2 regions of the Rothia sp. HMSC071C12 genome follow, and region 1 is predicted to be linked to the other one. Evidence: riboswitches for the same ligand, from Rfam matches in the RefSeq annotation. Region 1 holds a riboswitch; the other holds the start of a gene.
The links. A riboswitch is a leader RNA that binds a small molecule or an ion and turns the genes downstream of it on or off. The one in region 1 is predicted to bind thiamine pyrophosphate.
Positions count from the first base shown of each region.

Region 2: it holds a riboswitch for thiamine pyrophosphate, as region 1 does, so the genes downstream of both, HMPREF2942_RS00975 (ECF transporter S component) here and HMPREF2942_RS07960 (bifunctional hydroxymethylpyrimidine kinase/phosphomethylpyrimidine kinase) in region 1, are expected to answer to the same signal.

Region 1 is NZ_KV814378.1:32,343-48,044, forward strand. Features, by position in the region: gene HMPREF2942_RS07940 (nitric-oxide reductase large subunit) at 143-2,560, shown strand; gene HMPREF2942_RS07945 (transposase) at 2,563-3,405, shown strand; gene HMPREF2942_RS07950 (slipin family protein) at 3,693-4,466, shown strand; gene HMPREF2942_RS07955 (YoaK family protein) at 4,580-5,434, shown strand; gene HMPREF2942_RS07960 (bifunctional hydroxymethylpyrimidine kinase/phosphomethylpyrimidine kinase) at 5,887-7,632, opposite strand; TPP riboswitch at 7,621-7,806, opposite strand; gene HMPREF2942_RS07965 (ABC transporter ATP-binding protein) at 8,046-9,794, opposite strand; gene HMPREF2942_RS07970 (ABC transporter transmembrane domain-containing protein) at 9,796-11,697, opposite strand; gene HMPREF2942_RS07975 (DEAD/DEAH box helicase) at 12,142-14,742, shown strand; gene HMPREF2942_RS07980 (alpha/beta fold hydrolase) at 14,824-15,702, shown strand, end outside.
Region 2 is NZ_KV814362.1:5,739-21,096, forward strand. Features, by position in the region: gene HMPREF2942_RS00955 (multidrug effflux MFS transporter) at 524-1,774, shown strand; gene HMPREF2942_RS00960 (aminotransferase class IV) at 2,015-2,917, opposite strand; gene HMPREF2942_RS00965 (energy-coupling factor transporter transmembrane component T family protein) at 3,294-4,091, opposite strand; gene HMPREF2942_RS00970 (ABC transporter ATP-binding protein) at 4,088-5,683, opposite strand; gene HMPREF2942_RS00975 (ECF transporter S component) at 5,766-6,410, opposite strand; TPP riboswitch at 6,469-6,569, opposite strand; gene HMPREF2942_RS00980 (DUF4235 domain-containing protein) at 6,837-7,070, shown strand; gene HMPREF2942_RS00985 (MFS transporter) at 7,231-8,667, shown strand; gene HMPREF2942_RS00990 (septin family protein) at 8,831-10,162, opposite strand; gene dcd (dCTP deaminase) at 10,295-10,894, opposite strand; tRNA gene HMPREF2942_RS01000 (tRNA-Gly) at 11,048-11,121, shown strand; gene HMPREF2942_RS01005 (thiamine phosphate synthase) at 11,762-12,382, shown strand; gene thiO (glycine oxidase ThiO) at 12,385-13,467, shown strand; gene thiS (sulfur carrier protein ThiS) at 13,516-13,713, shown strand; gene HMPREF2942_RS01020 (thiazole synthase) at 13,848-14,618, shown strand; gene HMPREF2942_RS01025 (ThiF family adenylyltransferase) at 14,609-15,358, shown strand, end outside.

The DNA.
Region 1 (15,702 bases):
TAATATGCAAAAATGAGAGCAGGGTGGGCTGTCGCACCTCCCTCAAGGACGATTCACCCTGAACATAGTGAGCCGCCCCTCCAGCGGATGTGCGTCGGAACCACTCCACCTACACAATCCACGCACACTGGAGACATACACTATGGCTACAAAACCCGTCTCGCGTGCGCAGGCAGCAAAGATTGCCCGCCGCTCAGACACGGTCGGTGCCTATGCCGGAAAAGGCTGGGTACAGGCTGTTGCGTTTGTGATGCTCCTGGGCTTCACCATCATGGCAGTCCTTGCAATGCGCACCTACGCACTCTCCATGCCGCTCCCCGACAAAATCGTCGGCAACGACGGCAAAACTATCGCAACCCAAGAACAGATTCTGCACGGTCAGGAACTGTTCCAGGGACGCGGCCTGCAGCAGTACGGATCCGTCCTCGGCCACGGTGCTTACCTCGGCCCCGACTACACTGCAGAATACCTGCGCCTGACCACCGATGCTGCCGTCAAGGAGTACCGTGAACAGGGCAAGCAGGACCCCCGCGAGCTCGTCAAGAACGAGTGGCGCAAGGAGAACAAGTACGACGAGCAGACTAAGACCATCACCTGGTCCGCTGGTGAGACCAAGGGCTACCAGCTCATGCTCAAGCACTACCGTGAAACCCTCATGAAGGGTGACACCTCGCAGGGCCTGTTCCCCAACGCCATTAAGAACGACGAAGAACTGCACGACATCGTCGCATTCTTCGGCTGGACCGCATGGGCATCGGCGGCAGACCGCCCCGACCAGCCCTACTCCTACACCAACAACTGGCCCTCCGAACCCAACGTGGACAACAAGCCCACCGCGGATTTGATGGTCTGGTCGGCACTCTCCCTGATTGCCCTCATCGGTGGTACCGGTCTGATGTTCGCCATCTACGGCCGCTGGTCCCGCGCTATCGGCTGGCACGCGGAAGAGGCACCCGTCCTCGACTTCCGTCAGCCCGACGAAGTTCGCCTGACCCCCTCGCAGAAGGCAGCCTGCCTGCTCTTCGCAACGATCCTGGTGCTGTTCCTGCTACAGGCTCTGGTGGGTGCGCTCACCGAGCACTACCGTGAAGAACTCACCGGATTCTTCGGTATCGACATGGGCCAGTTGTTGCCCTACACGGTATCCCGAACCTGGCACCTTCAGCTCTCCCTCTTCTGGACCGCAGGCGCGTTCCTGGCGGGCGGTATCTTCATCGCCCCGCTGATTACCCGCCGCGAACCCAAGAAGCAGGGTCTGCTCACCTATGTTCTCATCGGCGCCGTGGTCTTCGTTGTCCTCGGCTCGCTGCTGAACGAATGGTTCTCTCAGAAGGGCCTTATCCCCAAGGAATTCACCGGCTTCTTCTCGCAGCAGTGGGAGTTCCTGGACCTGCCGCGATTCTTCCAGATCCTGCTCACCGCGGGTATGTTCATCTGGATTGTCATCGTCTGGCGTACCCTCTCTGCTCGCCTGAAGGGCTCGAAGAAGACCTCCCTGCCGTGGCTGTTCCTCTTCTCCGGCCTCGCCATCCCCATGTTCTACGCGGTCGGCCTGCTCGCAGGTCAGCGTACTCACGTGACCGTCGCCGAATTCTGGCGATTCTGGGTGGTTCACCTCTGGGTGGAGGACTTCCTCGAACTGTTCACCACCGTCATGGTGGCGTACATCTTCGTGCTGCTCGGCGTGGTCCGCGAGCGCATCGCAATCTCCATCATCATGATGGACGCCGTGCTCTACTCCGCCGGTGGTGTGATCGGTACTCTGCACCACACCTACTTCGTCGGTACCCCCTCCGAGCAGATGGCATTCGGTGCGTTCTTCTCGGCTGCTGAGGTTATCCCGCTGACCTTCCTGACCGTTGAGGCGTGGGGCTTCATGCAGCTGGGTGCTCGCCAGTACTCCAACCGCACCAAGCCTTTCCCGCACCGTTGGGCTGTGATGTTCCTGATTGCTGTGGGCTTCTGGAACTTCCTCGGCGCAGGTGTGTTCGGCTTCCTGATTAACCTGCCGATTGTGTCCTACTTCGAGATTGGTACGGCGCTGACCGCAAACCACGCGCACGCATCCATGATGGGTGTGTACGGTATGCTAGCGATCGCGTTCGCGGTGTTTGGTCTGCGCTACCTGATCCCTGAGAACAAGTGGCCTGAGAAGGGTCTGAAGTTCTCCTTCTGGACCCTGAACATCGGTCTGCTGTGGATGTCCTTCATCTCACTGCTGCCGCTGGGTATTGCTCAGCTGTACAAGTCCGTTGGTGAGGGCTACTACGAGGCTCGTTCCTTCGCGTTTATCCACGACGGCGCTTCCGCCGTGATGGGCTGGATGCGCATGCCCGGTGACGTCATCTTCCTGGTCGGCATTATCCCGCTGATTAAGCTGGCTCTGCTGGCTCTCAAGGAGATCTTCTCCAAGAACGCTAAGGAAACCGTCCTGGAGCTGCCCGAACCGCCGCTGTACGAGGTGGTTGAGGACGCTCGCATCGCAGAGTTCGCCGGCGCTAAGGCTGCCGAGGAGCTGCCCGAGCAGACCAGCCCCTACCGTAGCGATCGTCGAGGCTAACCATGCCTGAGCAGATTGCTGGAGTTTCTTTCCTCGTGTGGCTGGCCTGCGTGTACGCGCTCGGCCTGGTCGCCGTGGGTTGGGGCTTCGATATTCTCGCCAAGCGCACCAGCCAGCGCATGGTGGCGGCGCGAACCTTCGGGTTCACCTACCACCAAGAGAGCGACGCGTGGCTCTGCCCCGAAGACCAGTGGCTGTGGGCGACCGCATTCGACTCGGATAACCGAGTGATGCGTTACCGCGCCAAGCCCAGCGTGTGCAACACCTGCCCGATTAAGGACAGCTGCACCGTCTCGGCGAACGGCCGCGAGCTCACCCGTGAAGTGGACGAATGGCCCTACTCCGAGTCGGGTCGTTTCCACCGCGGGCTGGCGGTTGCTGTCTCGCTGCTGGGTGTGGTCATCCTGATTGGTGCCGCCATCGTCTGGCACTCCCCGCTGGAGCTTCTGGTGGAGGGTGCCGCCGCGGTGGTCTGCCTGTCGCTGACCTACCCGCTGGCTGTGAAGCTCATGCGTTCCCCCGCGAACTTCGAGAACGATCCGAAGCATATTCACGCATCCACCGCTGACGAATCGGTGAACGTGAAGATGGACCGTTTCGCGGCGAAGTGGGGTGGCGTGTCGAATGAGCGTAAGCGCCGTACCGAGCAGACCCGCAAGCAGATGATTGCGGAGGCAACCCTGCCGGTTCGTACCTCTGCCCTCGACCCGGACCGCCCCGCATGGAGCGGTACCGGCACCTCGGTTAAGCGACTGCACAAGACCACGAACGAGGTCCTGCAGGAGCAGAACCTGGCTGAGGTTGAGGCTGCTGAAAAGCTGGCAGAGCAGATGGCGAAGAAGTAGCGCTGCACAAGTTTTTCCGTTCCGGCGGCTGACCGGTCGATTGGTCCCGTCTGTTAGCTTCGGCGGCCACCCTGCATGGAATTCTCTTTTATTCCTCTTTTGAGTTTTCCATGCGGGGTGCCGCTAAAGCACCGACCGCCGCGATGTACGCCGGGACGGAAAATTTCCCTCCCTAAACTCCCCCACACACAGCCCGGTTACCGGGCACCCCCTACTACCTGCACCGTACGAGGCGCGGGCAGGTGGGCACACATACCGTCCTCCCCCAATACTTGTGAAGGAAAACCATGGATCCCGTCACTCTGGCAACTATCCTCATCCCAGTTGCCGTCATTGTTCTTTTTATTCTGATTCGTATGTTCCGCGTCATCCCCGAATACGAGCGTGGCATCTCTTTCCGCTTCGGTCACCTGCGTTCGGAGCTGAAGCCCGGCCTGAACGTCGTCTTCCCCCTCGTTGACTCCCTGCAGCGCGTTGATATGCGTGTTATCACCCTGACCATTCCCCCGCAGGAAGTCATCACCAAGGACAACGTTCCCGCCCGCGTGAACGCCGTGGTCCTCTTCCGCGTGACCAACGCCAAGAACGCGGTGCTTGAGGTTGAGAACTACCCGATTGCCACCAGCCAGATTGCGCAGACCACCCTGCGTTCCCTGCTCGGTCGCGTTGACCTGGACACCCTGCTCGCACACCGCGAGGACCTGAACGAGGACCTGCGTTCCATCATCGGTTCGCGCACCGAGCCGTGGGGTATTCAGGTGGAGCTCGTTGAAATCAAGGACGTTGAGATTCCCGAGGCTATGCAGCGCGCCATGGCTCGCGAGGCTGAGGCTGAGCGTGAGCGCCGCGCAAAGATTATTTCGGCACGCGGTGAGCTGGAGGCCTCCAGCGAGCTGAAGGAAGCATCCGACATTCTGAGCCAGTCCCCCGCTTCCCTGCAGCTGCGTTACCTGCAGACCCTGCTGGAGCTGGGTGCCGACCAGAACTCGACCGTGGTCTTCCCGCTGCCCATGGACGTGATTGGTCCGCTCGTGGGTGCGCTCAAGGGTGAGAGCAAGTAGACTGTAGACCTTGCATCTTCTGAGGCACCTACGTGCCTATCGTAAAAACCTCGAGTACCATAGGTGCTCGAGGTTTTTGCATGCCCGGATCTTTTTCACCACCAAGGACCACGATGACTGCCCGCTTTGCACTTTTTCTTTCCAGGATTCCAACTCCGCGCCGCTACGGGCGGATTATGGCGCTTCTCTTAGCATCCCTGGGTGGAGCGGTAGATGTTTTCTCTCATATTCATTACAAAGCTTTGGTTGCCACGCAGACCGGTAATTTTATCCTTCTCATTGCTGATATGAGTCACAGTTCGCAGCACGCTATTCACCTGCGTTGGCTCTCAGTGATTTTCTTTAGCCTGGGGTACCTGGGCGGTCATCTTCTGCACGATCTTTTGGGGCAGAGGGCACACCTGAAACACTGGCGCATTTTTACTCTGGTGCCCTTCCTCCTCGTCTGTTTTGTGACTCCTCTGATTCACCGGGTGAGCGAGCACGGGGTTCAGGTGGGGGCGTTAGCGTTCACTATTGGCCTGCTCATTCATGCACTTGCAGACACCCGTATTGGTGAGAACCCGTTTTCCCTGTTTATGACCAGCGGAAATTGGCGCAAAATGTTAAGCGCCTGGTACACGGCCGGTGCTCTCTATACCCGTGCTATAGCTAATGCTTGCAGCACCCGGAGGGAGCGTGTTGTTAGAAGGCGTGTTGAGGCTCGTCACCCGTCAGCGGATACCTCCCCCGCCCGGCCTGAGGACGAAGAACGCCGCACCCGCAGACGTGCTCTGATGACGGCTTTAGATTACTCCCTGGTGGTCGGAGGATTTGTCGCCGGTGTGATTGCGATGGCTCTCCTAGATCATCTAGTAGGTAGTATCTCTCTGTGGTTTGTCGGGTGTTTGGCAGCTGGAGCGTTCTGGGTGGGGTTCCGGGCCGAGAAAAATGAAGATGCGGATAACGAAGCGGCGGCTGATTCGTAACGGTGAGACATATAGAAATATCCCGTGCAGATGAGAGTATCTGCACGGGATATTTCTATGCCGAACATTCTTCGCGAAAGCTAGAAGGAAGGCGTTTGGCCCGCCGCGGGGGTTGGATGAGGTGGTTGCGACGGGCCAAACTGGTCGGTTACACGCCGTAGAGGTGCGGGCGCGGCAGGTACATCAGCCAGTTGGGTGAGGGCCGGAATCCTACCGCTAACGGTTTTCACCGACGCCTTAAGCATAACCGGCACAACCCCCGAACCAGCGGTAGCTTGAGTGAAGCATCAATCACCTATCTCACGCCATGCCGGGACGGTATTCAGCCCAAAAACCGGCACCTAAAGCACCTGCGAGCTGGCTGCGGTGCACCCCCTCACGCAATGCCCGCCAGCTAGCGCAGAGCTAGTCATCTAGCGCAGCGCCCGTCAGCTAGCGCAGCGCCCGGCAAACTAACGCAATGCTCGGTGCGCCTGGTCAAAGAACTCACGCTCGTACACGCACGCCGACAGGTACGCCCGCGCCGCGCGCACACGCTGAGCCGGTGAAGCCGTCTCAAACGCACGCTCCACCTCCGCGAGGCTACGCGCCACCTCCGCGGCGAACTCTTCGCCACCGTACATGCTCAGCCACTCCGCGTACGGGTGGTCCGCGTGATTCTGCGAGGAGAGCACAGCGCCCACCTCTTCGTACAGCCAGTAGCAGGGCAAGATAGCGGCGGCACCGACCACGTAATCATCACCGGCGGCGGAGGCACGCAGGAAATTCGTGTACCCCATCGTAATCGGCGAGGGGCCACCCAGACGCGCACGGTTCGCCAGCCAGCCCTCGTGCAGCTGCGATTCGGCGGCAATCGCCTCATGCGCACCGGCGGCCCAGTGCACCTGCGCCTCAGCGGTGTCAGCACGCGCCGAGAGAGTCGCGAGCGCACGCGAATAATCACGCAGGTAGAGGGCATCCTGGTCCAGGTAGAAGGCGAACAGGTCCTCGTCGAGGGTGCCATCACCGAGGGCACGCACGAAGGGCAGGTCCAGGATCTGGTGCCAGGTTTCGCCACCGGCTGCCCAGAGGGCGGCGGTCCAGGGTCCGGCGGGCTTTACGACGGCTTCACCGGCGGGCACGGGGCTGACCGGCAGCAGACGCTCCGGGCTGGTGCCGTCCAGAGTATTGCCCTCAGAGTCGGTGGTGGCGAGCAGGTGATGCCACGGGTATGCGGAGGCGGCAGCCTCCAGGCGGCGGGCACGGGCGGCGTGGTCCACCGGGCCGTGGCCCTCACCGGAGCCGACCTGTAGCCCGGCACCTGCGGCAATGGATTCGTGGAGCCAGCGGGTGCTCCACTGCAGGGCGCGGTGGGTGTCTTCGCTGGTCAGAACGCTCTGCTCTGCGGTGTGTTCTGCGACTTCGGCGTGCTGGAGCAGCTCCACGCCCAGGCGGGTTGCCAGCGAGGAGGACAGGGAGCATCCGGTGCCGTGCGTATTGCGGCTGTCCAGACGCGGGGTACGCACGTGCGCGCAGGTGCCGTCCGGGAAGACCGCGGTGTTACCGGCGTCCTGACCGCACAGGTGGCCGCCCTTCACAATCACGGTAGTTCCGGTCGCCGCCGCAAGGTTCGCTGCCTGCTCGTGCGCCTCATCGAAAGTCTGGGCGGGTTCCTTCTCACAGAGCACGGCGAGCTCCGGAATGTTCGGGGTAATCACATTCACGAGCGGCACGAGATCGCGCAGCGCCTGCTCCGCTTCCGCCTGCAGCAGGCGGTCACCGCTAGAAGCAATCATGACCGGGTCGAGCACGACCACGGGCACGGGGTGCTCGCTCAGCCAGGTGCGGACGGTGCGGATCGTGTCTGCGTCGCCGAGCATGCCGATTTTCACGGCGTCAACCGTGACGTCATCAAAAACGGCGGCAAGCTGCGCGGTCAAAAATTCCAGGGGCGGGGTGAATACTTCACGAACCCCGCAGGTGTTCTGGGCGACCAGTGAGGTGGTCACGCACATGCCGTAACCGCCGGATGCCGTAATGGATTTAAGATCCGCCTGAATACCCGCACCGCCGGAGGGGTCGGTTCCCGCAATCGAGAGGACCCTCGGCACGCGAGCTGTCTGGGGTGCCCGGGGGTTTCCGGGAGCGCTCGCGCCGGGTGCAGGGTTAGAGGGGGTGGTGGATGCGCACGTGGGCGCGCTAGGCTGCTCTGCCTTCATCGATAATCCCTTCGCTAGTTCGAACTAGAGCAGGTTCAATGGGTGATTCTCTCAGCCTTGAGTGTTTGTACGCTGTTTCGCGCGCCCGCTGTTCCGTGCCCCCGCTGTTTTGGTTGCCCGTCTTTGGGCGGGTCAGCGGGTCGCGGGCGTCTCAAGGCACCCCATATCGCTCTGCCAGGTTATCACAACGATTCTCAGTAGCTGAAAGTTTTGCGGGTGACAAGTGAATCTCTCCGAAATTTTCGTTTGTCGGCGCCCTTCACAACGGTGCTCTTCACAACGCGTCCCATCCACACATCGCCGCAGCGCCAATCACTCCCCCAGCCACCACCTCAACCCACCCGTTAAACGAGTGTGCCCGGCACCGCTTCACACGGTGCCGGGCACTATCTGCCGGGAATATATGCTGCCGGTTAGGTCAGGGCGAAAATCTCTGCCGGTGAGCCCTCCGCAATGATCCTGCCCTCGTGCAGCAGGACCGCACGGTCAGCCAGGGAGGCGATACGCGCATCGTGCGAAATAATCAGCACCGCACGGTTCGCCAACACGGCGCGCAGGGACTCGGTTGCGTCCGCGAGTTCCAGCTGGGTGGTGGACTCGTCCAGAATCACGGCGTGCGGGTCGGCAAGCACAATACGTGCCAGGGCCAGCTGCTGAATCTGGTCGCGGGTCAGAGGCGAATCCGCGCCGCTGACGACGGTGTCCATGCCCTGCGGCAGGTCGCGCCACCAGCGGGCACCGACAGCGTCCAGTGCCTCACCCATCTGCTCGACGGTTGCATCCGGCACAACCACCGTGAAGTTATCGGCGAGGGTGCCGAAGAAGACGTGCGCTTCCTGGGTGCAGACCAGCAGGCGCGGGCGGCCGTCGGCGGCGGCATCGGTCGGGAAGTCGCCATGACCGACCGGGCGGCCCATCACGGTGATGGTGCCCTCCAGGGCGGTCAGCGAACCACCAATCAGACGCGCCAGGGTGGTCTTGCCCGAACCGGAACGACCCACCAGAGCGAGCGCCTCGCCGCGGCGAATCTTCAGGTTGATGCCTTCCAGAACGAGGGCGTCCGGCGAGTAGCCGTAGGAGACGTCGGTGCAGTCAATGGCGTACTCCGGGTTCTTCACGGCTTCATCAGACACGGCGGCGAACGCTTCGGCACGGTGCTGTGCACGCGCCTCACGTTGCTTCTTCGCCAGGGACACCACACCGAACACGCGGCCCATATTCACGAGCATAATGCGCAGGCTGCTGACGTGGTGGTTCAGCATGTCGGCGAGGATTCGCAGGCTGAAAACCATGACCGAGGCGGTCGCCACGGCGCCCCAGCTTGCCCAGCCGAGAGCCACGCAGGCGGCACCCCAGAGCATACACAGAATCGTGGGGATCCAGGCGTTGATAGCATCCACGGTGAAGTACAGCTGGCGGATGCGCACCATGCCCAGCTGCGCGGCGAACTGGCGCTTGTTCTCACCGGCGAAGGCGTCTTCGCGGGCGGCATGAACGCCCAGCTCACGGATCGTGGAGGTGCCGCGAATGTTCTCGGTCAGCACGCTGTTGAGGTCGCTCACGCGCTCCTGGGCGGTCTGGTTGCGTGCCGCCATGAGCGGCAGCATCTTCGACATGATGAGGGCAAGACCGGCAATCATGGGTAGCATGATCAGACCCATTGCCGGGCTCACAACCGCTAGCGAGATGGTGGAGATAATGAAGTACAGCACCACGTAAATCGCGCCGAGCAGGTCCTCACTGACAGATTTCGCCGCCGAGGACAGGTCGTCGGTCACGCGGGTGAGCAGGTCGCCACTGCCGGCTTCTTCCACGGTGCGTGCATCCAGGTCGAGGGTGCCGTCGAGGGTGTCCTGGTTGGCGTCACGGGTAACGAGCGCACCCAGTCGCGCCGCACTGTACGAGGAGACCATGAGGGTTATCGCCTGCACGATGAACGCCGCCAGGATAATCAGAATCGGCTGCCACGGGTAGCTGGAGAACTTGCCCGCCACCACGTCGTCCACGGTGGCACCAATCTGCAGGGGCACCACCGCACCCATGAGGGTGCTGACCATGTAGATGACGAAGGTGTAGAGGGCTCGCCCCTTATGCGCTGCGAGGTAGTTCCACATGCGGCGTGCCACGTAGGCGGGGTTTTCGATGGGGAGCTGCTTTGCCATGCTAGTTCACCTCCTGATTCTGAGTGGTTTCGGGGGTTTCTGCCTGAGCGACGGGGTAGCCGTCGCGTTCCATGCGGCGGGTCGTCTCCGCGGTCGTGGAGACAACGTAGACCTGCTCCAAATCCTGCAGCAGGCCGGGGTAGCCGACGGGCAGGCGGTCGCTACCGATCTGGGTTTCCATCGCATCGTAGATGTAGCGCTGGCTGGGTTCGTCCACGGAGTTCAGCGGCTCGGTCAGAATGAGCACCTGCGCATCCTGTGCGAGAGCACGGGCGAGTGCCAGACGCTGACGCTGACCACCGGAGAGGTTCGCGCCTTCGCTGGTGATGCGGGCGGCGAAGTAGTCTTCGGGGTTACGTCCGCCCAGTCGGTAGGCGATTTCGCGGGAGTCGGTAATCTTCAGCAGTTCCTCATCCTTCGCCTGTGCCAGCTCCTCGTCGGGGTTCGGCACGGTGCCCAGGCGCAGGTGCTCCTGCAGGGTTCCCGCGAAAATCATGGGGTTCGGTTCGCTCAGCAGCACGCGGCGGCCGGTTGCGTCCTTAAGGTCCTCTCCCCCGCGTCGCAGGGTGCGGGCGAGCGCCTCGGCGTAGTCCTGCGCGGTGAGGTTGTAGTCGCGCGGGTTGACGTACACGATGCGCGGGTTGCTGGCACCGGCGGGGGCGACGGGTACGGGCACCTCGAGGGTGCTCGCCTCGACTGCCTGTTCGGCGTGTGCCAGCTGCGCCATTTCCTCGTCGGTGCGCGGGCTCTTCAGCACGCCCTGGCGTACGCCCGCGTGACCTTCGAGGCGGGCAACCTTGGCGAGCGCAATCTTGGCGTATCGCCATGCGGTGAGGAAGTTCTGGGTAATCCAGATGGGGCCGCCCATCATCGCGATAATGGAGGCGACGGTCACCAGGGATGCGGCGGGGGTGTCGGAGACCCAGCGGCCGTTTTCGACGTGGCCGGTGAGGGCGAAGCCGATGCCGAGCAGGGTCACGGCGCCACCGAGCAGCGCGCGGATGAGGAACATCCAGCGGTGCGTCTTTTCGTAGCGCATGTAGCTGTCGAAAACTTCGTCGGTACCGCGGTGGTAGCGTTCACGCATCTGTTCTTCGGCGCCGAGGCCGGCGATGGTGCGCAGACCGGTGGCGATGTCGGAGGCGCGTGAGGAGGCTTCGCCGTCCTTTTCGCGGTATTCGCCAATCTTGGATTCGAGGAAGGACGAGTACCAGGCAATCACGCCGACCACGATGAGCGTACCGATGAGGGTGACAATCGCGGTGACGGGGTTAATGAGCCAGAGCTGCACGGCACCGAGGGTCGCAACAATCATGGCATTGACGAATAGCGGTAGCGAGAAGTAGACGGCCGTGATGCGGCGTACGTCTTTGTTCATGACGGTAACCGCTTCGCCCGCGTCAACGGTTGTGCGGGTGCGTCCCATGAGTCGGTTGATATAGATGCGCCAGTCGCGGCCGAGCTCCGCGCTGAGGGTCATGGAGGTACCCCAGCCGAAGAACTCGTTAATCACGATGAAGGTGATGGATGCGACCACCACCCAGAACATGGGCCAGGCGTCGGGGGCTTTGCCGGCGATGTGCTGGTTGATGAATTGACCCACCATGACGGGGATAAGAATCGCACCGGTACCCGCGGTGGTTTCACCCACGACGGGGATTGCCCAGCGGTGCCAGGGGTATTTGTATCCGGGTGCGGTGACTCGCAGGGCGAGGCGCTTTTTGAGGGCTTCCTCTTCGGCCTTGCGCTGTTCGCTACCGGTTACTTCCTGTGCAGCTTTTTTCTGCGCAGTTTTCTTCTGAGCGGCTTTTTCCTGCGTGGTTTTGTTATGCATGGATTCTTCATGCGTAGCTTCTTCACGCGCGGCGTTTTCTTGTGCCTTGTCAGCGTTGTATTCAGTCATTCAACGTCTCTCCTTTCTCTTACCCTATTCCTTTATCAATGTGGCACGCAACACTATTTGCACCATAGATGGGCGTGTCGTCATTTATGCAACGTATTTTGGAGTTTGTATCAGCCGCTCAACATGCACCGACATCAATCGGCGGATTCTGCATCTACGCGGTAATCTATGCGGCATGGAGGCCTACGTTTTCGACCTTCTGAGCACCAGGTTTTTGCACCACTGCACTTTTAGTGCTTTGTTCTACACTACACGAATTTGGGGAATTCCCGCGTTAGCGCGGCACCGCGCCTCCCGAACACCCTATAAACGCCCCGCGAAGGAACCGCGAACTCCCTGCAAAGATGCAGCGAACACCCCGCAAACACTCCGCGAGTACCCGTTTGTTCCCTCGTAACGATAACGCCCCCGCGCCCGCGCTATTCCCGATAGACTGGAATCCTCATGAGTATTTTGAATTTTCTTTCTCCCGGGCTGGGCGAGAACCCCGGCGACTACAATCGACGCGATTTTAAGGGCAACCCCCTCACCGCCGAAGAAATCTATGAGGCGTTCACCGAGTGGATTTCGACCCGCGGCATGACCCTGTACCCCGCCCAGGACGAGGCCGTTCTGAGCATTGCCGCCGGACATAACGTGGTGCTGGCAACTCCGACCGGTTCCGGTAAGTCCACTGTGGCTGTTGCCGCGCATTTTACGGGCCTGGCGACCGGTCAGCGCTCCTACTACACCGCCCCCATTAAGGCGCTGGTGTCTGAGAAGTTCTTTGACCTGATCAATATTTTTGGTGCCGAGAACGTGGGCATGATTACCGGCGACTCCGCCATTAATACGGAGGCGCCCATTATCTGCTGCACCGCGGAAATTCTCGCCAATATTGCCCTGCGCGAGGGTAAGGATGCGGACCTGTGCCAGGTCATTATGGACGAGTTCCATTTCTACTCCGACCCGCAGCGCGGCTGGGCGTGGCAGCTTCCCCTGCTGGAGCTTCCGCAGGCGCAGTTCCTGCTGATGAGCGCGACCCTGGGCGATACGACTCGCTTCCAGGAGGAGATGACGGCGCTGACCGGTCGTGAGAGTGACCTGGTGGCGCATTCTGAGCGTCCCATTCCGCTGCATTTCTACTACTCCACCACCCCGGTTCAGGAAACCGTGCAGGAGCTCGTGCAGACCAAGCAGACTCCGGTCTACATTGTGCACTTCTCGCAGAAGGCGGCACTGGAGCAGGCGAATGCGCTGCTGTCGGTGGCTATTGCCTCGAAGGAAGATAAGGAACGCATTGCAGAGCTGATTGCGAAGTTCCGTTTCGGTCCGGGCTTCGGTAAGGCGCTGAATAAGCTGGTGCGTGCCGGCATCGGTATTCACCACGCGGGCATGCTGCCCAAGTACCGCCGCCTCGTGGAGCAGCTGGCTCAGGAGGGTCTGCTCAAGGTGATTTGCGGTACCGACACCCTGGGTGTGGGTATTAACGTGCCGATTCGTACCGTGCTGATTACGGCGCTGTCGAAGTTTGATGGTGCCCGCAGCCGCCGTCTGCGTGCCCGCGAGTTCCACCAGATTGCTGGACGCGCCGGCCGCGCCGGTTTTGATACCGCCGGCACCGTGGTGGTTCAGGCACCCGAGCACGATATTGAGAACGCTCGCCTGCTGGCTAAAGCTCAGGCGAAGTTCGGTGACGACACCAAGCGCATTAACCAGTCGCTGTCCTCCAAGCGTAAGAAGGCGCCGGAGGGCTTCGTTGGCTGGTCTAAGAAGACCTTCGACCAGCTGGTAGAAGCCGCCCCGGAGCCGCTGACCTCCTCCTTCGACATCACCCATTCGATGCTGCTGAACCTGATGCACCGCCCGGAGAACCCGGTCATTGCCGCGTACCGCATCATTCAGGAGAACCACGAGAGCCCCGCGCGCCGCCGCGAGCTGCTGCGCAAGGCAATCGGCATCTACAAGGAGCTACTGACCGGCGGCGTGATTGAGCGAACCAACACCCCGGACGAGCACGGCTCCTACCTGCGCCTGACCGAGGACCTGCAGGATAACTTTGCCCTCAACCAGCCGCTGTCTGCCTTCGCGGTCGCCGCGCTGGAGCTGCTGGACCCCGAATCCCCCAGCTACGCCCTGGATGCGCTCTCCCTCATCGAGGCGACCCTGGATTCGCCGAACCAGGTGCTGTACGCGCAGGAGCGCAAGGCGAAGAACGAGCTCTCGGCGCAGTTGAAGGCGGACGGTGTGGACTACACCGAACGCATGAACGAGCTGGACAAGGTCACCTACCCGCAGCCCCTGGCTGAGCTCATTGATCAGGCGTACACGACCTACAAGCAGTCTGCCCCGTGGGTTGCACGTTTTGAGCCGCGCCCCAAGTCGATTGTGCGTGACATGTACGAACGCGCGATGGGCTTCAACGACTTCGTGCAGTACTACTCGCTGGAACGCGCCGAGGGCGTGCTTCTGCGCTACCTCTCTGACGCGTACAAGGCACTGCGACACACCATCCCCGATTCTGCCGTGACTGACGAGCTCGACGACATCATCGAGTGGCTCGGCGAGCTGGTACGCCAGACCGACTCCTCCCTGGTGGACGAATGGGAGAAGCTGGCTGCCGGCGAAGACACCGCAACCATTGCGGCCGAGCACGCCTCCATCGAGGAGGAAGAGCCTCCCGCCGTGACGAAGAACCTGCGCGCTTTCCGCGTGATGGTGCGCAACGCCCTCTTCCGCCGTGTGGAGCTCTTCGCTGACGAGCGTGACCGCGCCCTGGGCGCCCTGGACGAGTGGTGCGGCTGGGATGCCGACCGCTGGGCGGACGCCATGGACGACTACTTCGACACCTACGACGACATCTACACGGACGCCGACGCGCGCTCGCCTCGCCTGGTCAGCATGGATGAGGACACCGCCGCTCACCCGGGCGTGTGGAAGGTTCAGCAGAGCTTCGCCGACCCCGAAGATAACTTTGACTTCGGTATTCGTGCCGAGGTTGATTTGGCGGCCTCCGATGAGGCGGGCTACCCGGTGCTGAAGATTCTGAGCGTGGGCGAGTTCTAAGGCTCCAATTGAGACTCCGCCCGAGGCTCTGCCCAGATGTTGCCCGTAGTGGGCTAGAATACAGAGTATCTATCTATTTGAATGAAAGAAGGTTCACCGTTGACCGTTTCTTCGCTTCCCAAGGTTGAGTACCGTAAGGGTTCGGTCGTCAAGCACGACGGCTACGAGATTACCGACCACTGGTTCCAGGTTCCCCTGACCCACGGTCTGATTTTCTCCAAGGGCAAGGATGCCGCTCTCTCCTCCCGTTTCGCGGACCAGACCATCACCGTGTTCGCCCGCGAGGTTGTGAGCACCAACGAGACTCTGACCGTTTCGGCTGATAAGCGTCCTTACATTGTGTACCTGCAGGGCGGCCCCGGTTTCGGTTCGCCGAAGACCGGCTCCATTGGCGGCTGGATTGCTGAGCTGGCGAAGACTCACCGCGTGGTTCTTCTGGATCAGCGCGGTACCGGCATGTCTTCCCCGCTGTCTGCCCGCAACATCACCGCTGTGGGTGACCCGCAGGTTCAGGCTGAGTACACTGAGCTGTTCCGTGCGGACTCCATCATCGCTGACGCGGAGGCTGTCCGCGAGGTGCTGCTGGCTGACCGTGCCGACAAGCGCTGGTCCACCATTGGTCAGTCCTTCGGTGGCTTCCTGACCCTCTCGTACCTGTCCTTCGCTCCGCAGTCCCTGCGCGATTCGCGCATCACCGCGGGCCTGGCGCCGATTCGTACCTCCGTGGACAACGTCTACCAGCACACCTTCGACCGCATGAAGGAACGTGTTGAGGAGTACTACAGCTGGTTCCCCGAGGACGCTGAGCTCGCTACCCGCATTGCTGAGCACCTGCGCACCCACAAGGAGTACCTGCCCACCGGTGAGCGTCTGACCGATCACCGCTTCCAGATGGCTGGTCACTTCCTGGGTGGCCGCTGGCGCGAGCGCGGCCTGCACTACTTCCTGGAGACCGCTTTC
Region 2 (15,358 bases), on a different contig from region 1:
TTAGAAAGCACGGCAAAGATTACGAGCAAGACGCAAGCTACAAGCAGCAGGATGCCTAGCAAGTATTTGTAATAGTGTTTGCGCATCTGAGGTGCCCTCCGGTCGTATCGCGTGGTATGACCAACGTAGATTATGCCGTTGGGCCTAGCAATGCTTCTCAAGAATATTTCTCAAATATTTCTTCAGCACTGGGGGACTGAGCGGCAGGCTAAAACAAACCGCCCAAGGGGCGGTGTTATCCGTAAGCGACATCAGGGTGTCCGAAGCGAAGCGAGGACGGGTGCCCCTGTAGGAGCGTGGATAACACCGCCCCTTCTACGCACCTTCCCCAAGCCTTCCCAACCCAGCTCAAAAAAATATCAAACATTTAACTTACGAAGCCGCCCCCAATTCTGCTACCGTGAACAAGTTGTGCTTCCAGCCTGCGCAAGCTCATCCCCGGATCCGGTACCGCCGCATCCATGTTTTGTAGAGCCGCAGGCGCCGTTGCACGCGCATCACACAGAAAGAAAAACTAAGACATATGTCTTCGAAGTCGACTAAGACCTCTTTCGGGCTATCGCCCCTTTTCATTGTTGTTTTGGCGCTGCTGACCGCTATCGCGCCGCTCGCTACGGACATGTACCTGGCGGCGTTGCCCGCAGTCGCTGAGAATCTGAACACCACCAGCACGAACGCATCGCTGACTCTGAGTGCGTTCATGGTGGGTATGGCGCTCGGCCAGCTGGTCGTGGGTCCGCTGTCGGATAAGACGGGCCGCCGCAAGCCGCTACTGATCGGTGCGGTCATCTGTTTCATTGCGACCGTGGCGTGTGGTTTCGCGCCGAATATTGAGCTGCTGATTTTTGCGCGTTTCATGATGGGCTTCACCGGTTCGATTGGTGCGGTGTTGGCGCGTTCTATCGTGGCTGATACGACTGAGGGTCTGGCGACCGCTAAGCTCATGGGCGTCATGATGATGATTAACGGCTTCGCGCCGGTGCTTGCGCCGCTGTTTGGTGGCTGGGTGCTGTCGTGGGGTAGCTGGCGCGATATTTTCCATGTGCTTGGCGTGGTGACCGCAATCATGATGCTCGGCGTGATCTTCGTGATTAAGGAGACCCTGCCGGTGGAGGAACGCTACCAGGGCACCGCCCTGAGCGTGTACTCGGAGCTACCGAAGGTCTTCAAGATTCGCCGCTACCTGGGTTTCATGCTGACGATGTGCTTCGCGTTTGGTGCGCTGTTCTCGTACATTTCCGGTTCGACGTTTGTGTTGCAGAAGATTCTGGGCTTGTCCGAGACTGAGTTCACGATCGTGTTCGGTGTGAACTCGATTGGTATTGTGCTGTTCAGCGCGATTGCGACGAAGCTGGTTGGTCGTGTGGCGCAGCGTCGCATTGTGAATGTTGGCGTGGTGAGCCTGCTGGTGGTGTCTTCGCTGCTGTTGGTTAGCTTCCTTGTCGGTATTTCGCTGGTGCCGACGCTGGTTCTGCTGTTCCTGCTGACCAGCTCGTGCGGCCTGATTTTTGGTAATGCTTCGGCGTTGGCGTTGAACGAGGCGCGCCACATGGCGGGTAGTGCTTCGGCGGTGATGGGTACGGTTCAGGCTCTGCTGGGTGCGTTGGCGGCGCCGCTGGTGTCGTTTGCCGGTGAGCATGAGTACCTGCCGATGGGCTTCTCCATTCTGGGTTTCGCGGTCCTGACGGCGCTGGTGCTGTGGACTACGCCGCGTAAGGATTCGGATTACTCGGCTGACGGCAAGAGCCATGAGGCTCCGGCGGCGGGCCAATAGCCTGTTGTTGATTTTTGTGTAGCTAAAGCCCCGGATGGGCGACCCGCTAAGGGTTGCGCGTCCGGGGCTTTGCTGTGCCCGTACATGAAGCGTAGGGGCTGCCGCGTTTTCCGGATGCGCCCTCAGGGTGTCAGCCCGGACGCTCTCCGCAGCGGAGCAAGGAGAGGGCGGAGCGTCCGGGTGACGGGTGCCCCTGCGTAGGCGCGGAGGAAATATGCGGCAGTCCCTTTTTGTACGCGTTTAGCTCTGCTGCGCCAGGTAGTTCAACAGCGTGGCGGTCAGCTCCGGGTCATGCGCCAGCGCCGTGCCGTTCAGGTGAGTTACCGGCGCAATCAGACGTACCGACGACGCCAACCACACGCCATCCGACTCAAACAAATCCTGCGGGTAGAGCGGACCGAAGCCCAGCTCCCAACCGGCCTGGCGTGCCGCCTCGAACACCGCGCCCTGCGTGGTGCCGGGGAGGATGCCGTGGCTCGGCTCGGGCGTGTACAGCACCTTCTTGCCGTCCTCAATCTTGGCGACCAGCACCGAGGAGGTGGCACCCTCCAGCACGCGACGCTCGTCGGTGATGAAGATAGCGTCATCCGCGCCGCGTTCCTGCACGTATCGCAGGACCGCCATGTTCACCGCGTAGGAGAGGGTCTTCGCACCCGCCAGCAGCCACGGGTAGGCGCTGTTGTCCATCGGCTCGTGGCCGCGCGGCAGCAGCATCGCCTTCACGCCCTCGGTACGGCGCTTCACGATGGAGGCGGGCACCGGCGACGCCATAATCAGCGTGTACGGGCCCGGCTGCATGGAGGTTACCGCCTGGGTGGGGCCGCGCGAAATAATGATCTTCACGATGTGCTCTTCACCCAGCGCAGTCTCGGCACCGGCGGTCGCCTCACGCATGAGGCGCTCCACCGCCGAACGCAGAATCTCGGGTTCCGGGTCGGGTAGATCCAACATGCGCGCCGATGATTCGAGGCGGGACAGGTGCATGCCGAGCTTACGCACGCGACGGTTGACGGACAGCATGGTCTCGAAGACACCGTCGCCGCGGGTGAAGCCCTGGTCATCAACGCTGATGAGGGGCACGGACGGGTCAACGAAGATGCCCTGCGGGTTCTGCTCGTTCAGAAGAATTACGGTACTAGACATAGTCTTATTGTACGTTCGCGGCCAGACCATAGGCAGGAGGCGTCTGTACCTTCCTGAAGCGACATCAGGGTGCCCGAGCTCTGCGAGGGCGGGTGCCCCTGTAGGAGCGAAGGAAGAGTGCGGGCGCCCTCTACTCATGTCCCAAGTGGGGCTAGGCGCGGAGGAAATATGTGGTACCCCTCCTCCCTGTAGGAGCGAAGGAAGAGTGCGAGCACCTACGTATCCCAGCGTGGGAAGACGGTATCGCCCGTAGTGACATCAGGGTGTCCGAAGCGAAGCGAGGACGGGTCCCCTGTAGGAACGAGGGTGTATACCGCTTCCCAAGCAGAGCTACGAAAACGGAACCAGAAACGGAACAAACTACAGCAAGAGCAAACTAGCCCCAGAGGAACTGGATTGTACCCGCCGCAATAGATGCACCGTACGCAACAGCGATAATGACGGCGGCGGCAATGCTCACGTGCACATCACGCGGCGAATAGGACGGCACACGAGCCCAGGTGCGTTCGCCTGCGCCGAAGCCGCGCGCCTCCATGGTGATGGCGAGGCGGGAGCCGCGGCGGATAGCCTGCACGAGCAGGGCGAAGCTTTGCCCGCCGAAGGTTTGTGCACGCCCAATGAGGGATTGGCCTGCGCCGAGTCCGCGGGCGCGTCGTGCCTGGCCGAGGGCGTTCCATTCGGCGAAGAGAATGCCGACCAAGCGTAGCGCGGCGACGGTTGCGAGCACGAACCGGGAGGGCAGTTTGAAGGTTTGTGCGAGGGAGTCACCGAGGTCGGTCGGGTCGGTGGTGAGTACGAATGCGAGGGTGGGTAGGACCATGGCGAGGGAGCGGATCATCATGGCTGCGCCGACGGCGGCGGAGTCGGTGGTGATGGTGTTGAAGCCGAGGTCGAGGATGGTGGTGCCGCTTTTGGCGCTGAGCATGGCGACGGACCAGCCGGTGGTGATGACGGCGATGAGGATGGGCCAGAAGCGGGCGAGGACGTTGACGGGTCGGAATCCGACGAGGATGAATCCGAGCAGTTCGAGGGCGAAGAGGATTCCGGAGGTGAGGGGGTCACGCACGATGAGTGCGGCGATGATGAGGGTGAAGGAGACGATGAGTTTTACGCCGGCGTTGAGGTTGCTGAAGTAGCTGGTTCGGTCGATGGTGCCGAAGAAGTCGGTGTTCATGCGTTCTCCTTTCCGGGGGTTGCGGTGGCTTCGAGGGTGATGTGGTTGCCGCCGAGTGCGGCGGTGTAGTCTTCGTCGTGGGTGATGGAGATGACGGCGGTGCCGCCTGCGAGTAGTTCGCGGATGAGGTCGACGAGTTCTGCCCAGGTTCGTGCGTCTTGGCCGAAGGTGGGTTCGTCGAGGATGAGGATTTTGGGTGCGGTGGCGAGTGCGGAGGCGACGGAGAGCCTGCGTTTTTCGCCGCCGGAAAGGGTGAAGGGGTTGGCGTCGAGTAGGTGGGTGAGGCGTAGGCGGGTTGCGAGCTCGTTGGTGCGTGCGGTGAGGTCGTCTTCGTTGAGGGGGTTGCGGGTGAGTGCGGCGAGTCGGCGGGGGCCGAGTTCGAGTTCTTCGCGTACGGTGCCGCGGATGAATTGGTATTCGGGTTCTTGGAAGACGTAGCCGATGCGGCTGAGCATTTGGGCGGGGGTCCAGGTGGGCACGTCCCAGTGGGCGGGCTCGCCGCCATGATTGCGTAGCGCCTCGGTGGCGGTGAGGGTGCCGTTGGGCGCGGTGAGGAGCCCCGCGAGGGTAAGGGCTAGGGTCGATTTGCCGGCGCCGTTGGGGCCGAGCACGCTGAGGTGTTCGCCGGCGTGCAGGGTGAGGTTGATGCCGCCGCGCAGCACGGGCAGGTCGATGGGTGCGGGTGCGGAGGTGTCGCCGAGGCGTTTGATGGTGCGTCGGCGTGCGCGTCGTTGTTTGGGGGTGGGTTGTGCGCGGGTGATGCTGAGGTTTTCGGCGCGCAGTAGCGCTTCGCCGCCCGCCTCATTATCGGCACTAGCCTGCGGCGCGCGCGGTACGTAGTTGGGTACCCACACGCCCGCGTCGATGAGTTCTTGGCGTGCTTCGGTGAGTACGGTGTCGGGTGCGCCGTCATGGGTGATGGTGCCGCCTTCGCCGAGCACGATAATGCGGTCCATGTGCGGTGCCCAGATGCTCACGCGGTGTTCCACGACGAGCAGGGTCGCGCCGGTGGCTTCCGCGGCGGCAAGAATGCTGTCGCGCACCTCCTGCACGCCGGTGGGGTCGAGGTTGGCGGTGGGTTCGTCGAGGATCATGGCGCCGGGGTGCATCGAGAGGATGCCCGCCAGGCCGAGGCGCTGCTTCTGACCGCCGGATAGCGCGCTGCTGGGGTGGTCGAGGGGCAGGTGGTTGAGCCCTACTGCGGTGAGGGCTTCGGTGACGCGGCCCCAGATTTCTTCGCGGGGTACGCGCAGGTTTTCGGGGCCGAACGCGACGTCGTTGCCGACGGTTGCCATGACGATGGAGGATTCGGGGTCCTGCTGCATCATGCCTGCTGTGCCGCGTGCTTCGGCGGGTGCTTGCCCGTTGATGGTGATGGTGCCGCCGGCGGATTCGCCGTCGTCATCGTGGAGCACACCGGCGATGGCGTGCAGGAGCGTCGATTTGCCGGCGCCGGAGGTGCCCAGTAGCAGGACTTTTTCACCGGGGTTGATGGTGAGGTTGAGTCCGCTGATGACGGGTTCTGGGCGTCCGGGGTGGTGCCAGCTGAAGTTGTTGAGCTCGATGCGCGCCCCGCGCGGTGTTGCTTCCATAATGGTTCCTTAGCCTTGTGGCTGCTGAGTGTGCCGAGTGGTGACTCGTTGTGAGTGACTAGGGGTGTCTAGTTGCTGGTGATTAGCGGCGGGTCTTGCCGGATGCCAGCGAGGAGAGCACACCGGTCTTGGCGAGGTTCTGCACGAGAATCCATGCGAGGAAGCCTGCGATGATTGCACCGGAGATGACGGCGCACGCTACGTAGATGATTGCCTTGACCGGTTCCATGTCGGGGTAGTAGATGAAGATTTCGTTAACGCCCATGAACAGGCCGCTGAGCGCGCCGGCGAAGACTGCTACGAATGCGTCCCAGCGACGGTAGCGGAAGATTGCGAAGGCGATTTCAGCGCCGATGCCCTGGAAGAAGCCTGCGATCAGGATTTCGCCGCTCCACGCGCCGCCGGTGAAGAGTACGGAGATGAATGCTGCGACGATTTCGCCGAAGAGTGCCGCACCGGGCTTGCGGATGAGCAGGCCGCCGAGGGTGCCGCCAAGCAGCCATGCGCCGGCGACGATGGGGCGGAATTCGGGTGCTGCTACGAGTGCGGTTTTCGCGGCGGGGCCGACTGCGATGTCCCAGATCCAGAAGATGACGGCGCAGGCTACTGCGATGACTGCGGCGATAACGATTTCGTTGACTCGCCAGCGCAGGTTCGGCTTCTTCGTTTCTGCCTGGGTAGATGCCTGGCTAGATGCCTTGGAGGCGGGGGTTACGTTCTGCGACATTGGTGGTCCTTCCTTCGTTGGAAGGGGAATGTCCTCGCCCTCTGAATGGACGAGGGCATTGAGAAGAAATTCGACTCCCTACACCGGTACTAACCGGATCAGGTTCGAGGGTCTGCTTAGCACTCTCAGCGCCTCGGTGGCGCTCCCCTGTCGTTGTGGGGTTCCTTGTCCGTACCGTTGTGGTGCGGGTGGAAGCCCAGGTTCGATTGTAGGCGTGTCTGGCTGTTCGCGCCAATTTGCCGCTTTTTGTTTTCTTCTTCTGCCCGCATTACAGAATTGCACGGTGTACAATTTTGGGACGGAGCGGCTCCAAGGCGGCACGAACGCCTTAAACCCTATACGCTAGGGAGTGGCGCTCTTTTCTCACCCAACCCCGAAGGGGTTCACGGGCAGGACGCCGCATCGTATACAGCTAAGGAGATACACATGAACCCCGTCGCTAAGCTTGCTATTGCGGGTATCAACATGGGCGCTGCTGCCCTGGTTGGTAAGGGCCTGGGCGCAGCCTGGACCAAGGCTACCGGCAACCAGCCTCCCGCCATTTCCCACGACTCTGAAGACACCCTGCGTCAGGTCATCCTCTGGACCGTTCTGACCTCCGTCGCGGGTGCTGTGGTGAGCTTCGGTATTGCTCGCCTGCAGCGTCGTTTCTTCAACTAAGGCTTTGCGCCTTCCGCGCGAAAGTTCATGAACTAGGCGGTACGTATCTCCACTCGGTACGTACCGCCTGGTGTTCCATCTTCAGCACGCCCGCTCTACTTCAGCAGGTTTCATGCCGCCGCTACGCTGAAGCGCCACCTCGGCATCCGAAAGCACAACTATGACTATTTCTTCTCCCCGCCGTAAGACGAAGGCTCCGCGTAGGGTCGTTGACCACGCGAACAGCCGCCGCTCGGTCGCATCCTGGGTCATGTGGGATGTTGGTTCGTCGAGCTTCGACTCGATTATGACGACCTTCATCTTCACCGTCTATCTGACCAGCAGCTACTTCGGCTCCCCCGAAGAGACTTCTTCGGCGCTGTCGCTGGGTCTGACCATTGCCGGTTTCCTCATTGCGATCCTGGCGCCGGTGACCGGTCAGCGTAACGACAAGTCCGGCAGGGGCATCTTCTGGCTTGGCGTGAATACCATGCTGCTGGTCGGTTCGATGGCGGCGTGCTTCTTCGTGGGCCCCACCCCGCAGTACCTGTGGCTGGGTGTCACGCTGATTTCTGCGGCGAGCGTGTTCAGCGAGTTCGCGTACGTGAACTATAACGCGGTGTTGCCGCGCATCTCCCACCCGGAGAACATCGGTAAGATTTCGGGCGCCGGATGGGCTGCCGGCTACATTGGCGGCATCCTGGCGCTGGCTGTGGTGCTGTGGGGTTTTGTGCTGACCCCCGAGGTGCTCGGTCTGACCACCGATAACGCCCTGAATATCCGTGCGGTTGCGCTGTTCGCCGCCGCATGGTGCCTCATCTTCTGTGTGCCCCTGCTGGTGCGTATGCGTACCCGCGAGCGCTTCCTGCCGGAGGTGCTGCCCACCCGCGAACTGCGTTTCCTGGAGCTCGGTATGGAGCGTCTCTCCCCGGCTCGTCAGGGCGGTCTGCTCGCCTCCTACAAGGCACTGTGGCGCACCATTAAGCGGCTGAAGATGACGTCCCCTCAGACCCTGTGGTTCCTGATTGCTTCGGCGGTGTTCCGTGATGGTCTGTCCGGTATTTTTACGTTCGGCGGTATTCTTGCGGCGGGCACGTTCGGTTTCAGCACCTCCGAGGTGATCCTGTTCGGTATTGCCGGTAGCGCTGTCGCGGCGGCTGGCGCGATCCTGGGCGGCTACCTGGATGACTACCTGGGCCCGAAGGCGATTATTGTTATCTCGCTGGTCGGCATTATCTTGGCGGCTACCCCGCTGATGTTCTTCCCCGAACCGGGCGTGTTCTGGGTATGCGCCCTGCTGCTGTGCCTGTTCGTGGGTCCGGCGCAGTCGGCGTCCCGCACCTTCCTGGCGCGTCTGGCGGACCCCGGCACTGAGGGTGAGCTGTTCGGTCTGTACTCGACCACCGGCCGTGCCACCAGCTTCCTGGCGCCGATGCTGTTCGGTCTGTGCGTGAGCATCATGGGCGCGCAGATTTGGGGTGTGCTCGGTATTCTGATTGTTGTGGTGGCGGGTCTGCTCCTGCTGCTGCCGGTGAAGGCGCCCGGTCCGCTGCGTATGCGTGCGGCTCGCCGCGAGCAGAAGCGTGAACAGAAGCGCCGCGACAAGGCTGGCCAGTAAAGCGGCTCAGTAAGGCTGCGCGGGGCTAAGCTCTCCGCACCCCGCAAACGCAACCTCGCGAACGCAACAGGAGGGGCGGGTAGAAGATCATCTTCTACCCGCCCCTCCTTCGTGCTTAAGCAGTGCTTATTCGGCGGTGCTCATCAGCGGAGAGCCGCGGCGGCTAGTCCTCCACCACGTCGTCCTCATCATCAGAAACAGCGTCCTCAGAGGAATCCAGCGCAATCTGCTGCTCCTCCTCATCCAGAACCTCATCGCTGGTCATCTGAGCCCAGGTTGCGTCATCAATCAGCGGATCATCAATCACACGAACCCACAGCATCGAACCAGCCGCCAAAGCGCTCAGATTCTCGTCATACGCTTCCGCAGGCAGACCCTCAAAGATCTCAGCCAGACGCGCAAACAGGTCATCGTACGAAATATCGCCCTCAGCCTGCAGCCAGCACTCAGCCGCAAACTCAGACAGCTCATTCAGCTCGGTATCGCACAGCAGCAAGAACGGGCCGTCCTCACCCACACGCACACCCGAAGTACCCGGCATACGAGAAACCGCAATCGTACCGTTCAAGAACACACCCGGCAGGTGATCCCCAGCCGTGTACTTCTCCAGGCTCTCAACCTCATCAGCGTTCGGCAGCTCGCCACCATTCAGCAGATCCTGAACCAGCGGCAAAGTATCCTCAATCTCCGAGTACACCAGGCGCCACACGCCGCCGCAACGCTCCACCAGCTTAGCCAGCGACACAACACCCTCAGGGTGACGCGCCAGACCCGAGCTCTGCTCACTCAAGAACACCAGAGCCTCATGCAGTGGAACACGCTCAAAATACGGCTCAGAAGCCGACTCATCACGAGAAATGAACACAATACGCGACAGCTCATAGCTGAGGTCATCACGATCAACCACGTTCAAACCCAGATCCACCGGGTTCTGCTGATCCTTCGGCGCATTCGGGTCAACAATCACAGACAGCGGCTTCGGATACGGCGACACAACACCCTCATCCGAAATAATCGCAGTCTCATCAGTCAGGTACGCAAACTTCGAACCCAAGAAACGCGACGCAGTCGTCTTACCGCTACCAGAAACACCCACCAGCGCCACAGCGCGCTTCGACTCAGGGTCACCAATAACAGCCGCATGCAGCATCACACCGCGACCAACCAGCTGCTCAATCATCGCCAACGTAATACGGCTCGTCAGATCCTGCATACCCGAATCATCATCAGCCACACGCAGCGTCGAAACCTTATCAAACGAACCCATCAACGGATTCGCCAAATCCATCACCGACTCATCAGTCGGCGCATGAACCAACATCACCTGATCAAAACGAGACAACGAAGCATACGCCTCATCAGGAGTATCAAAAAACTCCGGAGCAAGAGGCTCCCACGCCTTCTTAAAACGCTCCACAAAAGAGTCCGACATATCAATCAGATACAAAGAAACTTCCGCGCCAGCAACACGCAGAACAACAGGCTTCAGATTCATCAAAAAATCCTTAGAGAGTGAGAGATAAAAACCCGCACGCGAGTGAACGCACGAGCACAACAGGCGAAAAAACCGCCCAACGCGGGCGCACAAACACACAGCCTGCACGCCCGCACCCCAAAGCGGGAAAGACTAAGACTCCACAGAACCATCCGCAGGAATCATCGTCTGATGAAAATTCAAATAACTACGCGAAGCAGTCGGGCCACGCTGACCCTGGTAACGGTTACCATACGCACCAGAACCATACGGATGCTCAGTCGGGCTACTCAAACGGAAGAAACACAACTGACCAACCTTAGAACCCGGCCACAACATAATCGGCAAAGTCGCCATATTCGACAACTCAAGCGTCACATGCCCCGAAAAACCAGGATCAATAAAACCAGCCGTAGAGTGAGTCAGAAGACCCAGACGACCCAACGACGACTTACCCTCCAAACGGGCAGCCACATCATCAGGCAGGGTCACCTTCTCATACGTAGAACCCAACACAAACTCACCCGGATGCAGAATAAACGGCTCATCAGGAGCCACCTCCACCAGGCGCGTCAAATCCTCCTGCGGCTGAGCAGGATCAATATGCGGGTACTTATGGTTATCGAACAGACGGAAGAAACGATCAATCCTCACGTCCACACTTGCAGGCTGAATCATCGACTCATCGAACGGATCAAGAACGATGCGCCCATCAGCAATCTCTTGACGAATATCGCGATCTGAAATAAGCACGCTTAAAGGATACCTGGCAAACACCACCCACGTGCAGGCATCCACCAGCCCCAGCACACAGGCCTACATCACATTTCAACCCCGCCACCCCGCGCACAAACAACCGCAACACATTTCACTCCCGACAAGCAGGCGCGATACACTGAAAAAGATGCGGCTGTAGCTCAATGGTAGAGCGCACGCTTCCCAAGCCTGATACGCGGGTTCGATTCCCGTCAGCCGCTCCACAAGCCCCGGACCTTATGGTTTGGGGCTTTTATTTTTTAGGTTGGATGCGGTGGTTGGGCGCGGTTGGACGGGTCGAGGCGGTATGTTCTTTGCTCCTGCAGGGAACCCGTCCTCGCTTCGCGTCGGACACCCTGATGTCGCGACGGAACATACCGGCCTCTCCCCTACTAACTCTCTCCCCTTCTCCGGGCAGGTGGAGTAGTGGGTGCGGATGCGCGGTGTGGAACGAACCACGGGCGCTCGGCTTGGGAAGAGTGTGCGCGGAGGCGGGGAGGGGGAATACTGGGGTTAGGTACCGCAGGCAGCTCGCCGGGAATGAATGTTGGGTTCAGGGCATTGCGGTGACTCCGTATGGGAGGTCAGGGCGCCTTCCCGAGGGCTCATCGAGACAGGGCTTGTTGTAGCCCCATACGAGCGCGCAGCACAGCTATACCTTCCTGAAGCGACATCAGGGTGCTCGAGCTCTGCGAGGGCGGGTGCCCCTGTAGGAGCGAAGGAAGTGTATAGCGAGCCAAGCACACACACCTCAAAACGCTTGAAGGATGTTCAACTCACCACACAGTTGTGCTAACCTAACCACAGAAATTCAATGAGAGAATTTCTAAAAAACATCTACTCGACGAGGAATCGTAGACCCGCATGACCCGCGAAACGCACCCCTACACCACCCCCGCACGCCCCCTCGACCTGAACCTCTACCTCGTCACAGGCGACAACCCCCTCGAAACCGTCCGGGCAGCCAAACACGCCACCTGCATCCAAGTCAGGTCCAAACCCATCAGCGCGCGCGAGCTCTACCAGCTCACCGAAGCTATCGCCGGCATCATCCAGCCGCACCAGACCCTCCTCATCGACGACCGTGTTGATGTCGCCCTCGCGTTGCGTGCCCGCGGCGTGCGCGTTGATGGCGTGCACATCGGTCAAGACGACCTGCCCGTAGCCGACGCCCGCGCCCTCCTCGGCGCCGACGCGATCATCGGTCTGACCACCGGCACCCGGCAGCTCGTCGAAGAGTCCAACAAGATCGCGCATCTGATCGATTACGTTGGTACCGGGCCGTTCCGCCCCAGCCCCACCAAGCAGTCCAACCGCCCGCCCCTCGGCATTGATGGGCTCCGCGAACTTGCCGAACTGTCCGCCGTACCCACCGTAGCTATCGGCGACATCACCCCCGAAGACTGCCCCGCCATCCGCACCACCGGAGTCGCCGGAATCGCCATGGTCCGCGCCTTCGTCGACAACCCCGCACTGCAGGCATAACCATGACCATCACCATCATTGGCGGCGGAATCATCGGCCTCACCACCGCGTTTGAACTCACCGAACACGGCGAAAGCGTGCACCTCATCGACGCCGAAACCAGCGACTACGGCACCGCCGACGACGGCACGGCGCTCTACCCCGCCGCCAGCCACTACGCCGGCGGCATGCTCGCGCCCATCGCAGAAGTGCAATTCCAGCAGGACGCGCTCTTCCCGCTCATGACCGCTAGCGCCGACGCCTACCCCTCCCTCATGGAGAGGCTCAGCCGCGCCACCGACCTGCCTACCGGCTACGACACCACCGGCACGCTCATCATCGCAGCCGACCGCGCCGACGCCGAGCACCTGCAACGCACCCGCGCCTACTACCGGGACATGAACCGCCCCGCAGACCCCGTCACCCCCACGCAGGCACGCGCCCTCGAACCGCTCCTGGCGCCGCGTATCGCCGGCGCCGTGAGCATCCCCAGTGACCATCAGCTACACCCGCGGCTCATGAGGCGCGCCCTCAAAGACGCCCTCACCCGCCGCGGCGTCACCTTCAGCGCCGAACGGGTCACCGACCCGGACGCGGGCGACATTATCTGCGCTGGGCTAGGGGCAACACTGCACGGGGACTACCCGCTACGCCCCGTCTACGGGGATATTCTGCGTCTGCGCGCCCCGCGGCCCATCCTCAAACATGTGGTGCGCGGCTACGTGAACTCCCGCCCCGTCTACCTCATCCCCCGCCCTGACGGGGAGCTATGCATCGGCGCAACCAGCCGCGAAGACCACCGCACGCTGCCCGCCATTGACGGCGTACACCAGCTGCTACGTGACGCGATCCGGCTCGTGCCCGCGGTTGAAGAGTGCGAGCTTCTGGAGGCGAACGTCGGCGCCCGCCCCGGCACCCCGGACGACCTGCCCATCTTTGGGCACCGCACCCGTACTGACGGCACCCGCCAGCTTGTGTCCACGGGCTACTTCCGTCACGGTATTCTGCTTGCCGCGCTCGCAGGCAAGGTCGGCGCGGAGGTCGCCTGCGGGGCTGAGATTCCGCTCATTATGCAGGCGTGCGACCCGGCACGATTCACCCACTAAACACAGTCCCCGCCGGGTGCACCCGGCACCTTCACGAAAGGATTTCGCATGATTATCACCTACAACGGCGAGCCGCTAACCACGAATGCCCGCACCGTATTTGACCTTGTCATGGACCAGTTTGGTACCGAAAATGGTGTGGCTGTGGCGCTCAACCGCAGTATCGTGCCGCGTTCCACGTGGCTGGATGTGCCGCTGAACGAGGGCGATAGGGTGGATGCCCTCACCGCCGTTCAGGGCGGCTAATCCTCCACCCTAAACCGGAGAGATACCCACCGACAAAAAGAACAGACATTCTCGGTTTTCTTTCTACACCGGGCGCGCCGCCGCGCCCACATACCTAAACCCCGTTATCTAGACGTTCCCACAGAGGAGAACTCATGAGCCTCGCACCGCTCACCATCGGCGACCGCACCTTCAACTCCCGCCTCATCATGGGCTCCGGAGGCGCAACCAGCATGGACCTGCTCGAGCAGGCACTCATCGCCTCCGGCACCGAAATGACGACCGTTGCCATGCGCCGTCACGCCGCAGGCACCCCCATTTTTCCGCTTCTGCAGAAGCTCAATATTGCGCCGCTGCCCAATACCGCAGGGTGCCGCACCGCAGCTGATGCGGTGATGACCGCGATGCTCGCCCGCGAGGCGCTGGGCACTTCCTGGGTGAAGGTCGAGATCATCCACGACGAAGACACCCTGTTGCCGGACACCGTGGAGCTGTTGAACGCTTGCGAGCAGCTGGTCGCCGAGGATTTCACGGTACTCGCGTACACTTCTGACGATCCGGTGGCTGCCGCTCGCCTGGAGGATGCGGGCGTTGCGGCGGTTATGCCGTTGGGCGCGCCGATTGGTACCGGTCTGGGCATTTTGAACCCGCACAATATTGAGCTGATTGCTTCTCGCGCGCAGGTTCCGGTGGTTCTGGATGCTGGCGTGGGTACCGCCTCCGACGCGGCGCTGGCGATGGAGCTGGGTTGTGATGCGGTGTTGTTGGCGTCGGCGGTGAACCGTGCTGAGGATCCGGTGGCGATGGCTCAGGCGATGAAGTTTGCGGTGCAGGCGGGCGCGTTGGCGCGTGAGGCAGGCCGTATTCCGGTGCGTGAGCACGCGAAGGCGTCGTCGCCGTCGGAGGGTTTTGTCTCGTGGATGTAAACCTCACCCCTACCTCGGTGAATCCGGAGCATGCGCGTCTGGATCGCGAGCGCACGGACCGCCAGCGTCGCCTGCCGGGCTTTGATCAGGATGCGGTGGCGGCGGCACGCGTGTTGGTAATTGGTGCTGGTGGTTTGGGTTGTCCGGTGGTGCAGGCGTTGGCGGCGGCTGGTGTGGGGTATCTGCATATTGTGGATTCTGATTCGGTGGAGCTGTCGAATATTCAGCGTCAGCCGCTTTTTGGTGTGCCTGATGTGGGTGAGCCGAAGGCGGAGGTTGCGGCGCGCCGTGCCCTGGAGCTGTGCCCGTCGTTGACGGTTGAGACAACGATTCGGCATGTGGATGCGTCCTGGATTTTGGATCTTTTCGCCGCCTCGGCACCGGATTGTGTGGTGGATTGTACGGATACATTTGCGTCGAAGTATCTGATTGCGGATGCCGCGCAGCTTGCGGGTCTGCCGCTGGTGTGGGGCACGGTTTTGCGTTTTGGCGGGTCGGTGAGTCTTTTTGAGCCGGATGGCGCGCATTTGCGTGATATTTTTCCGACGATTCCGCAGACGGTGGAGTCGTGTGCGCTTGCCGGGGTGTTGGGTGCGACAACAGCTGTGGTGGGTTCGCTGATGGCGACGGAAGTGCTCAAGTTTGTGAGTGGTCTGCCGACGGCGGCGGGTACTCTGCTGACGTATGATGCCTTGTCGGGTACGTGTACGTCGTTTGGGGCGGTGCCGGATCCGGCGCGT